2 regions of the Streptomyces flavovariabilis genome follow, and region 2 is predicted to be linked to the other one. Evidence: riboswitches for the same ligand, from Rfam matches in the RefSeq annotation. Region 2 holds a riboswitch; the other holds the start of a gene.
What was found. A riboswitch is a leader RNA that binds a small molecule or an ion and turns the genes downstream of it on or off. The one in region 2 is predicted to bind thiamine pyrophosphate.
Positions count from the first base shown of each region.

Region 1: it holds a riboswitch for thiamine pyrophosphate, as region 2 does, so the genes downstream of both, IO24_RS0122775 (thiamine ABC transporter substrate-binding protein) here and thiO (glycine oxidase ThiO) in region 2, are expected to answer to the same signal.

Region 1 covers NZ_JNXD01000012.1:181,080-185,009, forward strand. The annotation lists gene IO24_RS0122760 (phosphatidate cytidylyltransferase) at 1-272, shown strand, start outside; gene IO24_RS0122765 (SRPBCC family protein) at 396-845, shown strand; gene rlmN (dual-specificity RNA methyltransferase RlmN) at 915-2,021, shown strand; TPP riboswitch at 2,046-2,152, shown strand; gene IO24_RS0122775 (thiamine ABC transporter substrate-binding protein) at 2,277-3,314, shown strand; gene IO24_RS0122780 (ABC transporter permease) at 3,290-3,930, shown strand, end outside.
Region 2 covers NZ_JNXD01000001.1:939,002-942,931, reverse strand. The annotation lists gene IO24_RS0104205 (NAD(P)/FAD-dependent oxidoreductase) at 1-1,003, opposite strand, end outside; gene IO24_RS0104200 (avidin-fold protein) at 1,036-1,386, opposite strand; TPP riboswitch at 1,439-1,550, shown strand; gene thiO (glycine oxidase ThiO) at 1,548-2,720, shown strand; gene thiS (sulfur carrier protein ThiS) at 2,717-2,917, shown strand; gene IO24_RS0104185 (thiazole synthase) at 2,920-3,717, shown strand; gene pknB (Stk1 family PASTA domain-containing Ser/Thr kinase) at 3,811-3,930, shown strand, end outside.

The sequences.
Region 1 (3,930 bases), on a different contig from region 2:
CGGTCGCCTTCGCCATGGTCGCGGGCGCGCTGTGCATGCAGTTCCTCATCGACGACGGCGCCTGGTGGCAGGGCCTGGTGCTGGGCCTCGCGGTCGCGGTCAGCGCCACGCTCGGCGACCTCGGCGAGTCCATGATCAAGCGGGACCTCGGCATCAAGGACATGGGCACGCTGCTGCCGGGGCACGGCGGCATCATGGACCGGCTGGATTCCTTGCTGCCCACGGCTCCGGTGGTGTGGTTGTTGCTGGTCCTTTTCGTGGGGTCCGGCTGAGCGCATCGGTCTTCACGGCGAGCCCCCGCCCGGTGATCGGCGGGGGCTCGCCGTCGTTCTGTGGGGGTGCCTGCGGGGAGACCAAGTGGGACGATTCAGGTGTACGCCGCAAAGGGGGCCATCATGGCCAGCATTCGACAGACCATCGATGTCGACCGGCGTCCCGAGGACGTCTACGACTACATCACGGACACCCCGCGAATGCCGGAGTGGCAGCTGAGCGCCGTGTCCGCGGAACGCCTCGACGAGGGACCCTTCGGCATCGGCTCCCGGGTCCGGGTCACCCGGCACGTCGGCCGCCGCGTCATGCCGATGACCATGGAGGTCACCGAGTACGACCCGCCGCATACCTGGGGCATGCATGGTGTCGACGGCCCCGTCCGGGCACGGGTGCACGGCGAGGTCGAGCCGTTCGACGAGGGACAGCGCTCCCATGTGACGATCGACATCGACTTGGAGGGCCACGGCGTCGGCAAGGTCCTGGTGCCGCTCGTCATGCGCCCCCAGGTCCGCAAGGAACTCCCGCGCAACGAGCAGCTCCTCAAGGACCGGCTGGAGCACACGGGCGAGTAGGGCGTCTCCCTCCCGGTGCCGCAGGCGGGGCACGGGCCACCGCTGATGATCTGCGACACTGGTTGAGCCATGCCTAAGCCCGGAGAACTCACTTTCGTAGCCCCCCGCGGAGCCAAGAAGCCGCCGCGGCATCTCGCCGATCTCACTCCTGCCGAGCGCAAGGAGGCCGTAGCCGCTGTCGGGGAGAAGCCGTTTCGTGCCAAGCAGCTCTCGCAGCACTACTTCGCGCGGTACGCGCATGATCCGGAGCAGTGGACCGACATTCCGGCCGGTGCCCGGGGGCGGCTGCAGGAGGCCCTGCTGCCCGAGCTGATGACCGTCGTGCGGCATCTGTCCACCGACCAGGGCACCACCCGCAAGACGTTGTGGCGGCTGTTCGACGGGACGCTCGTCGAGTCCGTGCTGATGCGCTACCCGGACCGGGTGACCATGTGTATCAGCTCGCAGGCCGGATGCGGCATGAACTGCCCGTTCTGCGCGACCGGGCAGGCCGGTCTCGACCGGAATCTGTCCACCGCCGAGATCGTGCACCAGATCGTGGACGGCATGCGGGCGCTGCGGGACGGGGAGGTTCCCGGCGGTCCCGCGCGGCTCAGCAACATCGTCTTCATGGGCATGGGCGAGCCGCTCGCCAACTACAACCGGGTCATCGGATCCATCCGGCGGCTCACCGACCCCGAGCCCGACGGGCTGGGGCTCTCGCAGCGCGGCATCACCGTCTCGACGGTCGGGCTCGTCCCGGCCATCCACCGGTTCTCCGACGAGGGCTTCAAGTGCCGCCTCGCCATCTCGCTGCACGCCCCCGACGACGAGCTGCGCGACACCCTCGTCCCCGTGAACACGCGCTGGAAGGTCCGGGAGGTGCTGGACGCCGGCTTCGAGTACAGCGCCAAGTCCGGGCGCCGGCTGTCCATCGAGTACGCGCTGATCCGGGACATCAACGACCAGGCCTGGCGGGGTGACCGGCTCGGCCGGATGCTCAAGGGCAGGCCCGTGCACGTGAACCTGATTCCGCTGAACCCGACGCCCGGGTCGAAGTGGACGGCCTCCCGGCCCGAGGACGAGAAGGCGTTCGTGGAGGCGATCGCCGCTCATGGTGTGCCGGTGACGATCCGGGACACCCGTGGTCAGGAGATCGACGGGGCGTGTGGTCAGCTCGCGGCCACCGAACGGTAGTCTGACCGCCGTAAGAACATCTGCATATTCCGACAGGGGAGCGCCACAGCGCTGAGAGTGCGGCACACGGCCGCAGACCCTCCGAACCTGGCCCAGGTCATTCTGGGTAGGGAGATCGGTCATCACTCGAGCTGTTGCGCCCTGCCCGGGACCCCGGAAGTCCCGGGCGGGGCCGCGTCTTCTCCTGGTCACTCCAGGAGGAATCCAGTGAGTAACAACATCAAGCGGCTGACGGCGGCAGTCGTCGGGCTCGGCATGGCCGGCACGCTCGCCGCGTGCGGGTCGTCCGACGGAGGCCAGGGGTCCGGCGACTCCAAGACCGTGACGCTCGTCAGCCACGACTCGTGGGCCGCGTCCAAGGACGTCATCGCGGCCTTCGAGAAGCAGTCCGGCTACAAGGTCGACGTCCTGAAGGACGGCGACGCCGGGCAGGCCGTGAACAAGGCCATCCTGACCAAGGACAACCCGCAGGGCGACGTCTTCTTCGGCGTCGACAACACCCTGCTGTCCCGCGCCCTCGACAACGGCCTGTTCCAGTCGTACGAGGCGAAGGGATCCGACCTGATCCTGCCGGAGTACCGCGTCGACCAGGACAAGCACCGGGTCACGCCCGTGGACACCGGCGACATCTGCGTCAACTACGACAAGAAGTACTTCGCCGACCGCGAGCTGGAGCCGCCGCGCAGCTTCGACGACCTGGTCAAGCCGCAGTACAAGAACCTGCTCGTGACCGAGAACGCCTCCGCGTCCTCGCCCGGTCTCGGTTTCCTGCTCGGCACCGCCGCCAAGTACGGCGATGACGGCTGGGAGGGCTATTGGAAGAAACTCAAGGCCAACGGTGTGAAGGTCGTCGACGGCTGGGAGCAGGCCTACAACGAGGAGTTCTCCGGCTCCAGCAGCGGCAAGAAGGCCAAGGGCGACCGGCCGCTCGTCGTGTCGTACGCCTCCTCGCCGCCCGCCGAGGTGCTGTACGCCGACCCGAAGCCCAGCTCCGCCCCGACGGGGGTCGCCGAGGGCACTTGCTTCCGGCAGGTCGAGTACGCGGGGCTGCTCAGCAACGCGAAGAACACCGAGGGCGGCAAGGCCTTCCTCGACTTCCTCGTCGGCAAGCGGTTCCAGGACGACATGCCGATGAACATGTTCGTGTATCCGGTGCGCGAGGGCGCCCAGGTGCCGCCGGAGTTCGTGAAGTACGGGCCGCAGGCGAAGGACCCGGAGACCATGGACCCGGCGAAGATCGCCGACCACCGTGACCAGTGGGTCAAGTCGTGGACCTCACTCGTACTGAAGTAGCCGCTCGGAGGCGGGGCGCGGCGGCGCGGTTCGGTCTGCTGGCCGTGCCCGTCGCGTTCTTCGCGGTCTTCTTCGCCTACCCCGTCGCCGCGATCGTCGCGCGCGGCCTGAAGGCCGACGGGACCTGGCACCTCGGGCGGATCGGGGAGGTGCTGGCGCAGTCCGACGTCCGGCACGTGCTGTGGTTCACCACCTGGCAGGCGTTCGCCTCCACCGCGCTCACGCTGCTCGTCGCGCTCCCCGGCGCATACGTCTTCGCGCGCTTCGACTTCCCCGGCAAGCACGTCCTGCGGGCGGTCGTGACCGTCCCGTTCGTGCTGCCGACGGTCGTCGTCGGTACGGCCTTCCTGGCGCTGGTCGGGCGGGGCGGACTGCTCGACGGGCTGTGGGGCGTACGCCTGGACACCACGGTGTGGGCGATCCTGCTCGCGCACGTCTTCTTCAACTACGCGGTCGTCGTCCGGACGGTCGGCGGGCTCTGGGCGCAGCTCGATCCGCGGCAGGAGGAGGCTGCGCGGATGCTCGGCGCGTCCCCGCTGAAGGCCTGGCGGCAGGTCACCCTGCCGGCCCTCGCGCCTGCCGTGGCCGCCGCGGCTCTCATGGTCTTCCTGTTCAC
Region 2 (3,930 bases):
CGAACTGCTCGGACCAGAAGTACGGCACCGGGTCGTACACCGCCGGCGTCTCCCCCGTGGCCCGGCCGACGATGTTCACGGCGACCGTGCGCGGCCCTTGCAGGGCGTTGTCCCAGTGGTGGACCAGCAGGCGCTCGCCGTAGCGCCCCGAGGGGAAGGAGGCGCAGTCGCCGACCGCGTACACGTCCGGCACGGCCGTGCGCAGATGCTCGTCGGCCACGATCTCGCCGTGAGAACCGAACTCGATCCCGGAGCCGGCCAGCCATGCCGTCGCGGGGCGGGCGCCGATACCGACGACGACCGCACCCGCGGGCAGCCGCGTGCCGTCGTCCAGGAGGACCGCGCCCGGCTCGACGCGCGCCACGCGCGCGTGCGTCCGCAGGACCGCGCCCGCGTCGGCGTACCAGGCGGCCATCGGGGCGGCGACCTCGGCGGGCAGCGCCCCGGCGAGCGGCCGTTCGGCGGCCTCCACGACGGTCACCGCACAGCCGGCCTCGCGGGCGGCCGTGGTGAACTCCGCGCCGATCCAGCCCGCGCCGACGACCACGATGTCGTGCCGGCGGGCCAGCACCGGCCGCAGCCGCTCGGCATCGTCCAGGGTGCGCAGCAGATGCACGCCGGGCACGCCCGCCGCGCCGGGCAGCCCGACCGGTTCGGCACCGGTGGCGACGACCAGGACGTCGTAGGGCACGGGCCCGTCCTCGGTGTCCAGCTCGTGATCGGAGGGGCGCAGGCCCAGTACCTCACAGCCGAGCCGCAGTTCGATGCCGAGGGCTTCGAAGTCGACGTCGAAGGCGGAACCCTCGGACTTGCCGAGCAGGACGGCCTTGGACAACGGGGGCCGGTCGTAGGGCTGGTGCGGCTCGGCGCCGATCAGGAGCACGTCACCCGTGAAGCCCTGCTCGCGCAGGGCGACGGCGGTCTGCACGCCGGCCATGCCCGCACCCGCCACGACGACGCGCCGCGGCGCGGACGAACCTGGTTCCTGCGTCTGCTCGATCACCTGATCACCATAGACACCTGACGAAACGTCAGTCAGTGCTCATGCGCCGTGACCTGCTCCACAACGCTCGTGCCGTTGCCCCGCTGGGACTCCCACTCCCAGGTCTCCTCCAGCCGCACCCGCCCGTCGGGCAGCTCCACGACCGTGGACACGCAGTGCCCCGAGGAGGTGGTGCCGTCCCGCTTGAGCTGGACGTACCGGAAGTCCAGCCGGTCATCTTCCCGGGTACCCACGAGATGCCCGCGTACGACGTCGCCGCCCGCGTACTCGGCCCAGATCTCACCCTCCCACTCGTGGTAGGTGAACCGGGTGCGGGTGCCCACCTGGCCCGGTGCCTGGTCGGCGACCGGGGCGAGGACGAGACCGTCGAGAGATCGGGCCATGGACGGAGGCTCCCTTACTGCGGCACACGGCATCGGGCTAGGGTGGCCAACGTAAAGCACTCGCGGGAGCCCGGACGCACCGGGCTGAGAGGGAGGCTGGCGGCCTCCGACCGTACGAACCTGATCCGGGTCATGCCGGCGAAGGGAGGGGCTGGACGCCCATGTCGCCTACGTCCACATCGTCAGACGTCCTCGTCATCGGGGGCGGGATCATCGGCCTGGCCACCGCCTGGCGGGCCGCGCAACGCGGGTTCGCCACCGCCGTCGTGGACCCCGAGCCGGGCGGCGGAGCCGCGCAGGTGGCGGCCGGCATGCTGGCCGCCGTCACGGAACTGCACTACGGCGAGCAGACCCTGCTCGGCCTGAACCTCGCCTCCGCCCGGCGCTATCCGGACTTCGCCGCCGAGCTCACCGAATTGACCGGCCAGGACCTCGGCTACCGCCGCTGCGGCACCCTCGCCGTGGCCCTGGACGCCGACGACCGGGCCCACCTGCGCGAACTGCACGCCCTGCAGCAGCAGTCGGGCCTGGAGTCGCAGTGGCTGTCGGGGCGCGAGTGCCGGCGTCTGGAGCCGATGCTCGCGCCGGGTGTGCGCGGCGGGCTGCGGGTCGACGGCGATCACCAGATCGACCCGCGGCGGCTGGCCGGCGCCCTGGTCACCGCGTGCGAGCGGGTGGGCGTGGTCTTCCACCGGGTGTGGGCGGAACGGCTGACCGTCGTGCGGGACCGGGTCACGGGTGTCGTCCTGGCCGACGGGACCGAGCCGGCCGCCGGCCAGGTGGTGCTCGCCGGGGGCAGCCTCAGCGGGCGGCTCGCGGGCGTCCCGCAGGAAGTGCTGCCTCCCGTGCGACCGGTGAAGGGGCAGGTCGTACGGCTGACCATGCCGCAGCGGCACGGGCCGTTCCTGAGCCGGACCGTGCGCGCGGTGGTGCGCGGCAGCCACGTCTACCTGGTGCCGCGCGCGAGCGGCGAGCTGGTCGTCGGGGCGACCAGCGAGGAGCTGGGCTGGGACACCACCGTGACCGCGGGCGGCGTGTACGAGCTGCTGCGGGACGCGCACGAGCTGGTCCCGGGCATCACCGAGCTGCCGCTCACCGAGACCCGGGCCGGGCTGCGGCCCGGCTCCCCCGACAACGCGCCGCTGCTCGGCCCGACCGGCCTGGAGGGCCTGCTGCTGGCCACCGGGCACTACCGCAACGGCGTCCTGCTCACCCCGGTGACCGGCGACGCCATGGCGCACGTCCTGGCGACGGGTGAACTCCCCGAGGAGGCCCGCCCCTTCAGCCCGAAGCGCTTCAGCCCCGCCACCGCACTCACGGAGCAGCCCGCATGAACATCTCCGTCAACGGCGAGCCCCGGGAGGTCCGGCCCGGCACCGCTCTCGACACCGTCGTGAAGTCGCTCACCGCCTCGCCCTCGGGCGTGGCCGCCGCCCTCAACGAAACCGTCGTCCCGCGCACCCGGTGGCCTTCCACGTCCCTCTCCGAGGGAGACCGCGTGGAAGTGCTCACCGCCGTCCAAGGAGGCTGACCATGGCCGATGATCCGTTTGTCCTCGGCGGTACGCCCTTCTCGTCCCGGCTGATCATGGGCACCGGCGGGGCGCCCAGCCTCGACGTGCTGGAGCGGTCGCTGGTCGCGTCCGGGACGGAGCTGACGACGGTCGCGATGCGCCGGGTGAACGCCTCGGTGCACGGCTCGGTGCTCTCCGTCCTCGACCGGCTCGGCATCCGGGTGCTGCCCAACACGGCGGGCTGCTTCACCGCCGGCGAGGCCGTCCTCACGGCCCGCCTCGCGCGTGAGGCCCTCGGCACGGACCTGGTCAAGCTGGAGGTCATCGCCGACGAGCGCACGCTGCTGCCGGACCCGATCGAGACGCTGGAAGCCGCCGAGACACTGGTCGACGACGGGTTCACGGTGCTGCCGTACACCAACGACGACCCGGTGCTGGCGCGGAAGCTGGAGGACGCGGGCTGTGCGGCGATCATGCCGCTGGGCTCGCCGATCGGTTCCGGGCTGGGCATCCGCAACCCGCACAACTTCCAGCTGATCGTCGAGCACGCGCGCGTGCCGGTGATCCTGGACGCGGGCGCGGGGACGGCCTCGGACGCGGCGCTGGCGATGGAGCTGGGGTGCGCGGCCGTGATGCTCGCCTCGGCGGTGACGCGGGCGCAGGAGCCCGTGCTGATGGCCGACGCCATGCGGCATGCCGTGGAGGCGGGGCGGCTGGCGTACCGGGCCGGGCGTATCCCACGGCGGCATTTCGCGGAGGCCTCCTCACCGACGGAGGGCATGGCCGCGCTGGACCCGGAGAGGCCCGCTTTCCGGTAGGGCGCGGGACACACGTCACAGGTCGGCTGCAGTCCCGCCGCGAAAACAGGCGGGGGGACAGGGCTGTCGGTCGTGGCTCGTACACTCGCCTGCGTGGACACGACCCTTCAGGACCCCTTGGTCGGGCAGGTGCTCGACGGCCGGTATCGCATCGACGCGCGGATCGCGGTCGGCGGGATGGCCACGGTCTACCGGGCCGTGGACACCCGGCTC